DNA from 4 places in the Klebsiella sp. PL-2018 genome. Region 1 is predicted to be linked to each of the others. Evidence: predicted binding sites of a transcription regulator. Region 1 holds the regulator's gene; each other region holds the start of a gene.
The links. Region 1 encodes CRP, which controls carbon source genes, mostly activating them, when cyclic AMP is high. Its sites were predicted from a motif close to ATGTGANNNNNNTCACAT; they were not measured.
Positions count from the first base shown of each region.

Region 1 (2,204 bases):
TGGGTAAGCAGACTGTATTTGGCCTCGCAGTAGTTGGCCAGCTCCCGGTAGAGCAGGCTTAATGATTCGCGCAGCGGCTGTTCGCGCCACAGCCAAAACCAGAACCAGTTAAACACGCCATACCATAAGGTGCCCATGGCGTAGATTAACAGCGGCTCCCAGATCGGCATATTGCCAGCGAGACTGAGGGTAAAAATAGCCGCGATAAGCGAGGCGGGCAGCAGCCGAGCGTGCAGGGAGCTGATTTCGGCGGTGACGCCGAGGATGAGCGCCAGACCCGTGAGGATCAGCGGCAAAGGGATGTCTCGCTGCAGAAGGAGCTGAACGATCAGGCTACAGCCGGCAAACAGGCTGCCGCCGATAATCAGGCGTTTAAAGAAGCGTTTATGCGGCGTATCCAGCCCGGCAACGTTGCAGCAGGCGGGAACTAGAGAAAACAGCAGCCCCTGCTGGAGATGACCGAGCAGAAGCCCAATCGCAACCGGCAGACACAACACCAGCGTTTGCCGCAGTGCATAGTTGACTTCCGGGTGGTAAATCAGCCTGCGCCACATGAGGGGAAAACAAAAACGGCGTATTGTTAGGCAATACGCCGTTTTACCGACTTAACGGGTACCGTAGACGACGATAGTTTTACCGTGCGCGGAGATCAGGTTTTGATCTTCCAGCATTTTCAGGATGCGGCCAACGGTCTCGCGGGAGCATCCGACGATCTGACCAATTTCCTGGCGGGTAATTTTAATTTGCATACCGTCCGGGTGGGTCATCGCATCCGGCTGTTTAGCCAGGTTCAGCAGCGTCTGAGCGATACGACCGGTAACGTCAAGGAAGGCGAGGTTGCCGACTTTCTCAGACGTGACCTGCAGACGACGAGCCATCTGCGAAGAGAGACGCATCAGGATGTCCGGGTTAACCTGGATCAGCTGACGGAACTTTTTGTAGGAGATTTCGGCCACTTCACATGCGGTTTTCGCACGTACCCAAGCGCTACGCTCCTGGCCTTCTTCAAACAAGCCTAATTCACCGATGAAATCGCCCTGATTAAGGTAAGAGAGGATCATCTCTTTACCTTCTTCATCCTTGATGAGTACAGCCACGGAGCCTTTAACGATGTAGTACAACGTTTCTGCTTTCTCACCCTGGTGGATCAGCGTGCTCTTTGATGGGTACTTATGAATGTGGCAATGAGACAAGAACCATTCAAGGGTAGGGTCTGTTTGCGGTTTGCCAAGCACCATGCGCGGTTATCCTCTGTTATAAGCTATCTCCGGGTGCCGACACTACACGGCATCCGGGCATGCAATCGTATTGAATCCCTATACCTGGGAATCCGGCTGAAATTTTTCTGCAGCCTGTAATGTGAAGTCCTCTGCATACATGCAGTACATCAATGTATTACTGTAGCATCCAGATTGTTTTAGCATAGCTTTCGCCGCATGTCTCCTGGTGTCTCGCTTCAGCATGACCCAGGTCGCCTTCCGTTGCTAGAATTGTTATGTACGCGTAATCTGTCAGGAAAATTACAGCCCTGGAGTTAAATTTATGCAAGCGCGAGTGAAGTGGGTTGAAGGGTTAACCTTCATCGGTGAGTCGGCTTCTGGTCACCAGATTCTGATGGACGGCAATTCCGGGGATAAAGCGCCTAGCCCAATGGAAATGGTACTGATGGCGGCAGGCGGATGCAGCGCGATTGATGTGGTTTCCATATTGCAGAAGGGCCGCCAGAACGTCACCAACTGCGAAGTTAAGCTGACCTCGGAGCGCCGCGAAGAGGCGCCGCGTCTGTTTACCCATATCAATCTGCATTTTATCGTGACCGGTAAAGAACTGAAGGACGCTGCCGTGTCTCGCGCGGTCGACCTGTCGGCGGAAAAGTATTGTTCCGTCGCGCTGATGCTTGAGAAAGCGGTAAACATTACCCACTCTTATGAAGTGATCGAAGGGTAAGCCGAATGCGCCCCGGCCGGCAATCGCGCCACCGGGGTTCTGGCTACTCGCTGATTTTCCTGCCTTCCATCAGCCGCTCAACCAGCGGCGCCATAATCAGTTCCATCGCCAGCCCCATTTTCCCGCCCGGTACCACCAGGGTATTCATATGCGAAATAAACGAGCCCTGCAGCATCGCCAGTAGCCAGGGGAAATCGATATTTTTTAGATTACGGAAATGGATAACGACAAAACTTTCATCCAGTGAAGGAATGGCT
Region 1 covers NZ_CP077673.1:5,389,184-5,391,387, reverse strand. Annotated here, with positions in the region: gene MKleb_RS25550 (YccS/YhfK family putative transporter) at 1-554, opposite strand, end outside; gene crp (cAMP-activated global transcriptional regulator CRP) at 606-1,238, opposite strand; gene MKleb_RS25540 (OsmC family protein) at 1,543-1,947, shown strand; gene MKleb_RS25535 (phosphoribulokinase) at 1,991-2,204, opposite strand, start outside.

Region 2 (2,204 bases), 2.3 Mb from region 1:
TGCCCCGGTCTATGATTTCGTCCGCCTGCGGCTGCTCAACGAGGAACCCGTGTCGCTGGACCTCACCGTGATGCCCGTTGCGCTGGTGCCTGGCCTGAATAAAACGCATCTCGAAAGCTCGGTATTTCGCTACGTGCAGGAGACGCTGGGGCTGAAGATGATGGGATCGTATCGGGTGGTGCGGGCGGTGAAACCGCAGGCGCTGGACAGAGAACATCTCAACTGCGAAGCGAGCGACCCGGTGCTGGAGGTGGAACAGGTGATCTATCTGGAGGACGGTACGCCGCTGGAGTATGCCCATTGCCACTATCGCTACGACCACGGCGGAATTATTCTGGTCAATAACGGATAAAAAAATGGCGGGCACCGGGCCCGCCACTCTGCGCGATGCGTTTTAGTTCAGACGCACCGGCATACCGGAACGGTTCTGGATCGCCTGATCGACCACGCTCTGGTCTACGTCAGTTTGGCTGGTAATCGCCTGTACTGATTTGGTCAGGTTAATCGGCACGATTTCGCCGCCCTGGAACTGCTCTTCCGTGGTGGACAGCGGGTTGTGAACTTCAATGAAGCGGCTGCCGTCAGGCTCGGTAGTGGCTTTTACCGGCTCATCGATAAACTCAACGCGGGTGCCGACCGGCACGTTTTCAAACAGGAACTTGATATCGTCATTACGCAGACGCACGCAGCCGTGGCTGACGCGCAGGCCGATGCCGAAGTTAGCGTTGGTACCGTGAATAGCGTACAGGCGGCCGATATACAGCGCGTACAGGCCCATCGGGTTATCAGGGCCGGCAGGAACAACGGCCGGCAGCGGTTCACCGGCTGCGGCATATTCAGCGTGCATTTTGGCGGTAGGCGTCCAGGTCGGACCGGCTTTTTTACGCTCAACTTTCGTCACCCAGTTGATCGGCGTGTCTTTGCCTAACTGGCCGATGCCGATCGGCAGCACGATGACGGTGTTGGTGCCTTTCGGATAGTAGTAGAGGCGCATTTCCGCGCTGTTGATGACGATACCTTCATGCACGGTGTCCGGCAGGATCAGCTGCTGCGGGATATTCAGCACGGTGCCGCCTTTCGGCAGGAAGGTGTCCACGCCCGGGTTGGCTTCCAGCATGTTGGATAAACCCATCTGGTATTCAGCGGCGAAATATTCCAGCGGCTGCTTGTTGCCTTCCGGAATGGTGATCACCTGGTTCTGGCCAATCAGACGGCTGCCGTCGGTGGGCAGAGGGTAGGTTACAGCAGAAGCTGTGTTGCAAAAGCCCACGATGGCGAAGGCTGCCGCGAAGAGTGTTGATAATTTCATAATCTTTATATCGTGGGCGATGTTAATGCCGCACAGGCCTTTGTCAGTTTAAACAGGAAGTCGATGGGAGCGCATTATATGTGCTTTCCGGCAAACAGGTAAATGAGATGTGTACGAAATCACATTTTTTTCCTGTGACCCTGAGTGTAGCCCGTCAACGCGGGCTCTGCAGCCTGAAAACGGGAGGGGATTACCCCTCCAGAAGCCGCGACTGGAGCGCTTCTCGCGCCTGCGGCGTGAGCTGATACTCTTTCTCCAGCCAGGCATCGACGCTGGCGTAGCGTTCGTCGATTTGCGAAAGCGCGGCGGCAAGGTAGGACTCATGCACCGTCATCATTTCCGCCAGGTTCTGCCGGCCGCGGGGGGTCAGCGCATTGCCGAGGGACTGGAGCATGAAATCTTCGACCTGCGTCAGCATGCCCTGGGTGAGCAGATATTCCTCCATGACCGTATGACGATCGCAGCCGAGGGCGAACAGCGTCAACGCGCAGCCAACGCCGGTGCGGTCTTTTCCCACCGCGCAGTGCTGCAGCAGCGCGCCGTCGAAAGGCTCCATCAGCCAACCGGCCAACTGGCGATAAGCGGCGTTATTGAACGGCAGTTGGCGGTAGAGCGCCAGCATAAACTGCTCGCCGTTAAGGGCGTTCAGGGTGGCGGCGTTGAGCTCGGTGACTTTGGCGTTGACGTCGCGAACGTGCGGATTCGCCGGGGCGTTGAGGTAGTGAGCCGCTTCGTTCAGCTTATCGGGGCTGCGATTCACTTCGCCCGGGTCGCGATAATCAATCACCCGGCTAAGCGGGATCGCGTCCAGATGGGTGAGGTCATCTGCCGTCATCATATGCAGCGAGCCGGAGCGGAATAATTTCCCGGTACGCACGCGACGGCCGTCGGCGGT
Region 2 covers NZ_CP077673.1:1,862,819-1,865,022, forward strand. Annotated here, with positions in the region: gene MKleb_RS08650 (GntR family transcriptional regulator) at 1-352, shown strand, start outside; gene ldtB (L,D-transpeptidase) at 395-1,309, opposite strand; gene MKleb_RS08660 (tyrosine-protein phosphatase) at 1,500-2,204, opposite strand, start outside.
Region 2: the regulator CRP is predicted to act here: its motif matches at 1,417-1,434, upstream of ldtB (L,D-transpeptidase).

Region 3 (2,204 bases), 1.3 Mb from region 1:
CGAGAACGGTCCCTGAATCCCGCATCGCCATGGTCAGCGAAACGCGTTCCGGCATAGACATATCGTGGAAAAAAATGGTCATCGCCAGCGCGGCGATCTGCCCTTCTGAGATGGTGTTGTCGCGGATGCCGTTGATGAAAAAACGAATCTCTTCATCGCTCAGCGCATGACCATCACGTTTTTTACGAATAATTTCTTGTGCGAGAAACAAGATAACCTCCCGAGGAAAGAGTCAAAGACCAACCACAGGCCGGACAGCATCCGGCCTTGAGGTCAGGCAAATTACGTATTAGTAGCTGCTGGCGCTCTTACCATCGCCGTGACCCAGCGCTTTCAGCAGGCTTGCCAGCAGGCTGGAAGCGCCAAAGCGGTAGTGACGAGAGTCGGCCCAGTCGGCACCGAACAGTTCATCGGCAATAGCGAGGAACTTTTGCGCGTCTTCTGCGCTACGCACGCCGCCCGCCGGTTTGAAGCCGACGCTCTGCTGAACGCCCATATCGCGGATGACTTCCAGCATGATGCGCGCGCTTTCCGGGGTCGCATTGACCGGAACTTTACCGGTAGACGTTTTGATAAAATCGGCACCGGCTTTGATGGCGATTTCAGACGCTTTACGAATCAGCGCTTCTTCTTTCAGCTCACCGGTTTCGATAATCACTTTCAGCAGCACGTTTGCCGCCGCGCAGGCTTCTTTACAGGCTTTCACCAGGTCAAAACCCACCTGTTCGTTGCCGGCAATCAGCGCGCGGTAAGGGAATACGACGTCAACTTCGTCTGCGCCGTAAGCTATCGCCGCGCGGGTTTCCGCCAGCGCAATAGCAATATCATCGTTACCGTGCGGGAAATTGGTCACCGTCGCGATCCGGATATCCGGGGTACCCTGCTCGTTCAGCGTTTTACGCGCGATCGGGATAAAGCGCGGGTAGATGCATACTGCGGCAGTATTCCCTACCGGTGTTTTGGCCTGGTGGCACAGCGCGATCACTTTTTCATTGGTGTCGTCATCGTTCAGGGTGGTCAGGTCCATCAGTTTCAACGCGCGCAGGCTGCTTGCCGTTAAATCAGTCATTTCATACTCCGACGGCGTATTGCCGTATTAAAGTTTGTTCACCTTGCGAGTCTGTTACTATTGTAACATCCCCTCGCCGTTACACTTCGATATACATCACAGTTAATGAAAACTAATTACTAATTTGCATTACTGTAGAGTGATATGAATCACATAATAAATCCCTGTGCATGCCCCCCGAAGGCCAGACTCTCTTTAAGCATAATCAGGAATCTCAGTGTCGAGGCAATGTTATTATTGTAACATACCCACGCGGTCAACCTCGATATCAGCGCGGACATTTTGTGCGAAAAAATGCCAGATGCATCATGAGTGATTGATAAACAGATAATTATTAAATGATAGGATTTTAACACACAGATGAGAGATCCCCGCGGCGGCGGTGCCGCGGGGTAGGGTCGTGATTAACGACGGCGCTATAGCGCGAGGAAGACGCCCGCTATCGTGGCGCTCATCAGGTTAGACAGCGTCCCCGCCGCCACGGCCCGCATGCCCAGCTGGGCAATTTCCTGGCGACGATTAGGCGCCATGCCGCCCAGTCCGCCAATCAGAATCGCAATGGATGACAGATTGGCAAAACCGCACAGGGCAAACGAGATGATGGCCTTGGTGTGGGTTGAAATCACCTGCAAACCGGCGGCTGCGACCTCGGCGTCGGCTTTCAGGTATTCACCGAAATTCATGTAGGCCACAAACTCGTTGATAATCAGCTTCTGGCCGATAAACGAGCCGGCAACGGTGGCCTCATTCCACGGAACGCCAATCACCCACGCCAGCGGTGAGAAGACCCAGCCGAGGATCATTTGCAGCGACAGGTCCGGATGGTTAAACCAGCCGCCCACGCCGGAGAGAATACCGTTAACCAGGGCAATCAGCGCGATAAACGCCAGCAGCATCGCCCCGACGTTAAGCGCCAGCTGCATCCCGGAAGCCGCGCCGGACGCGGCGGCATCCAGCACGTTCGCCGGCGCCTGCGGATCGGCGTCGTTTTTTTCCATCGCCGGGTTGTCCCGGGGCTGCTCGGTTTCCGGCACGATAATCTTCGCGAACAGCAGGCCGCCCGGCGCCGCCATAAACGAAGCGGCAATCAGGTATTCCAGCGGTACGCCCATCTGCGCGTAACCGGCCAGAACGG
Region 3 covers NZ_CP077673.1:819,485-821,688, reverse strand. Annotated here, with positions in the region: gene deoA (thymidine phosphorylase) at 1-211, opposite strand, end outside; gene deoC (deoxyribose-phosphate aldolase) at 290-1,069, opposite strand; gene MKleb_RS03905 (NupC/NupG family nucleoside CNT transporter) at 1,486-2,204, opposite strand, start outside.
Region 3: the regulator CRP is predicted to act here: its motif matches at 1,207-1,224, upstream of deoC (deoxyribose-phosphate aldolase).

Region 4 (2,204 bases), 490 kb from region 1:
GTTAGCGCGTCGGTGGGCTCATCCATAATGATGACCTTCGACTCAAAGCTCAGCACTTTAGCGATCTCGACCATCTGCTGATCGCCGATCGACAAATCGCCCACCAGCTTTTGGCTGTTGAAGCGTAAGTTCAGCTTTGCCAATAGCTTGTCAGCTTCGGCATACATCGTTTTCCAGTCAATTTTGCCAAAGCGATTCACAAACTCACGACCGAGGAAAATATTCTCGGCGATCGTCAGCTGGGGGATCAGGTTGAGTTCCTGGTGAATGATGCCGATTCCGGCTTCCTGAGAAGATTTAGGTCCGTTGAAGGTGGTCTCTTTCCCCAACCACAGCAGCGAACCGGCATCGCGGGAGTAGATACCGGTCAGCACCTTCATCATGGTGGACTTGCCGGCACCGTTCTCCCCGACCAGCGCCATCACGCGACCTGGATAGACATTTAGCGAGGCGCCGGAGAGCGCCTTGACGCCAGGGAACGCTTTATCGATCCCTTTTAGTTGCAATAAGGCTTCCATATCGGCGACCTCAGAACGTCACGCCGGCACAGAGAATAACGTTCGCATACGGGGAACACTCCCCGCTGCGAATCACCGCCTGACTGTCTGCGGTTTCTTTTTTAAACTGCTCATGACTGGTGTAACGAATTTCAATGGTGTTTCCCTGGTGCTGCTGCAGCTGCTCAAGGTGAGTGAGCAACGTCGCATGGAGCTGCGGATTAAGGGTTTTAATCTCTTCCGCCAGGATAGCCGCTTCAACCTGCATTTCGCTCGTCACCACCTCCAGAACCTGCATAAAGGAGGGCACCCCGTGGGTTAACGCCATATCAATACGCGCGCTGCTGCGGGGAACCGGTAAACCAGCGTCGCAAACAACCAGCGTATCGGTATGCCCCAGACGGGAGATGACCGACGAGATATCAGCATTGAGGACGGTACCTTTTTTCATTTTCTCTTTTGCTCCATTAGCGAAACGTTTCGCTGGTATAAGTATTAGCAATAAGAGAACAGAAAACCATCACCAGATGTGAGAATTGTGATCGTCATCGAAACGTTTCGCAACGCAGCAGCGAGAAAGTCTGAAGCGAGCAGATAAAACAAAAAAGCCCTTCATTAAGAAGGGCCCTAGTGAATCAAATCTCAACCTGGGTGCCGAGTTCAATAACCCGGTTAGGCGGGATTTCGAACTGATCCGGCGCCCGCAGGGCGTTGCGCTGCAGCAGCAGATACAGCTTGCCGCGCAGGCGCAGATACCACGGCCGCTTGCCGATGATCAACGACTCATGCGACATAAAGAAGGAGGTCTCCATCATCCGGCAGCTCAGGCCTTCCAGCCCGCAGCGGTGGAAAACCTCTTCGACGTTCGGCGTTTCGCGCCAGCCGTAGCTGGCAACGACGCGCCAGAACGACGGCGATATCTGTTCAATCTGTACGCGACGAACGTTATGTACGTACGGCGCGTCTTCGGTACGCAGCGTGAGCAAAATCACCCGCTCGTGCAGCACCTTGTTATGCTTCAGGTTGTGCAACAGCGCGAAAGGAATCACGTTCAGCGCCCGGGACATATAAACAGCGGTACCCGGCACGCGAACCGGCGGCGATTTTTCAAGAGAAGAGATCATCGCCTCCAGAGAATTACCGTGCTCATGCATCCGACGCAGAAGGCGGAAACGCTCGCTCTTCCAGGTGGTCATGATGGTAAACATCACCAGACCGAGGGTCAGAGGCAGCCAGCCGCCGGAGACGATTTTATCGAGGTTCGCGGAGAAGAGCGGGATATCAATGCACATAAAGGCAACCAACAGCAGCGCCACAATAAACTTATTCCAGTGCCAGTTTTGCCGCGCCACCGTCGTGAACAAAATGGTGGTCAGCACCATCGTTCCCGTCACCGCAATACCGTATGCCGCCGCCAGATTCGAGGAGTGCTCAAAGTTAACAATAACGATGACCACCGAGATATAGAGCAGCCAGTTGATAAACGGGATGTAAATCTGCCCGGACTCCATTTCCGAGGTGTGAATAATACGCATCGGCGACAGGTACCCCAGACGCACGGCCTGGCGAGTCAGAGAGAAGACGCCGGAGATAACCGCCTGGGAAGCGATAACCGTCGCCAGGGCGGCAATGATCAGCATTGGGATCAGCGCCCACTCCGGCGCCAGCAGAAAGAACGGGTTTTTAATCGCTTCCGGATGTTTAAGC
Region 4 covers NZ_CP077673.1:52,742-54,945, reverse strand. Annotated here, with positions in the region: gene rbsA (ribose ABC transporter ATP-binding protein RbsA) at 1-518, opposite strand, end outside; gene rbsD (D-ribose pyranase) at 529-948, opposite strand; gene kup (low affinity potassium transporter Kup) at 1,133-2,204, opposite strand, start outside.
Region 4: the regulator CRP is predicted to act here: its motif matches at 1,034-1,051, upstream of rbsD (D-ribose pyranase).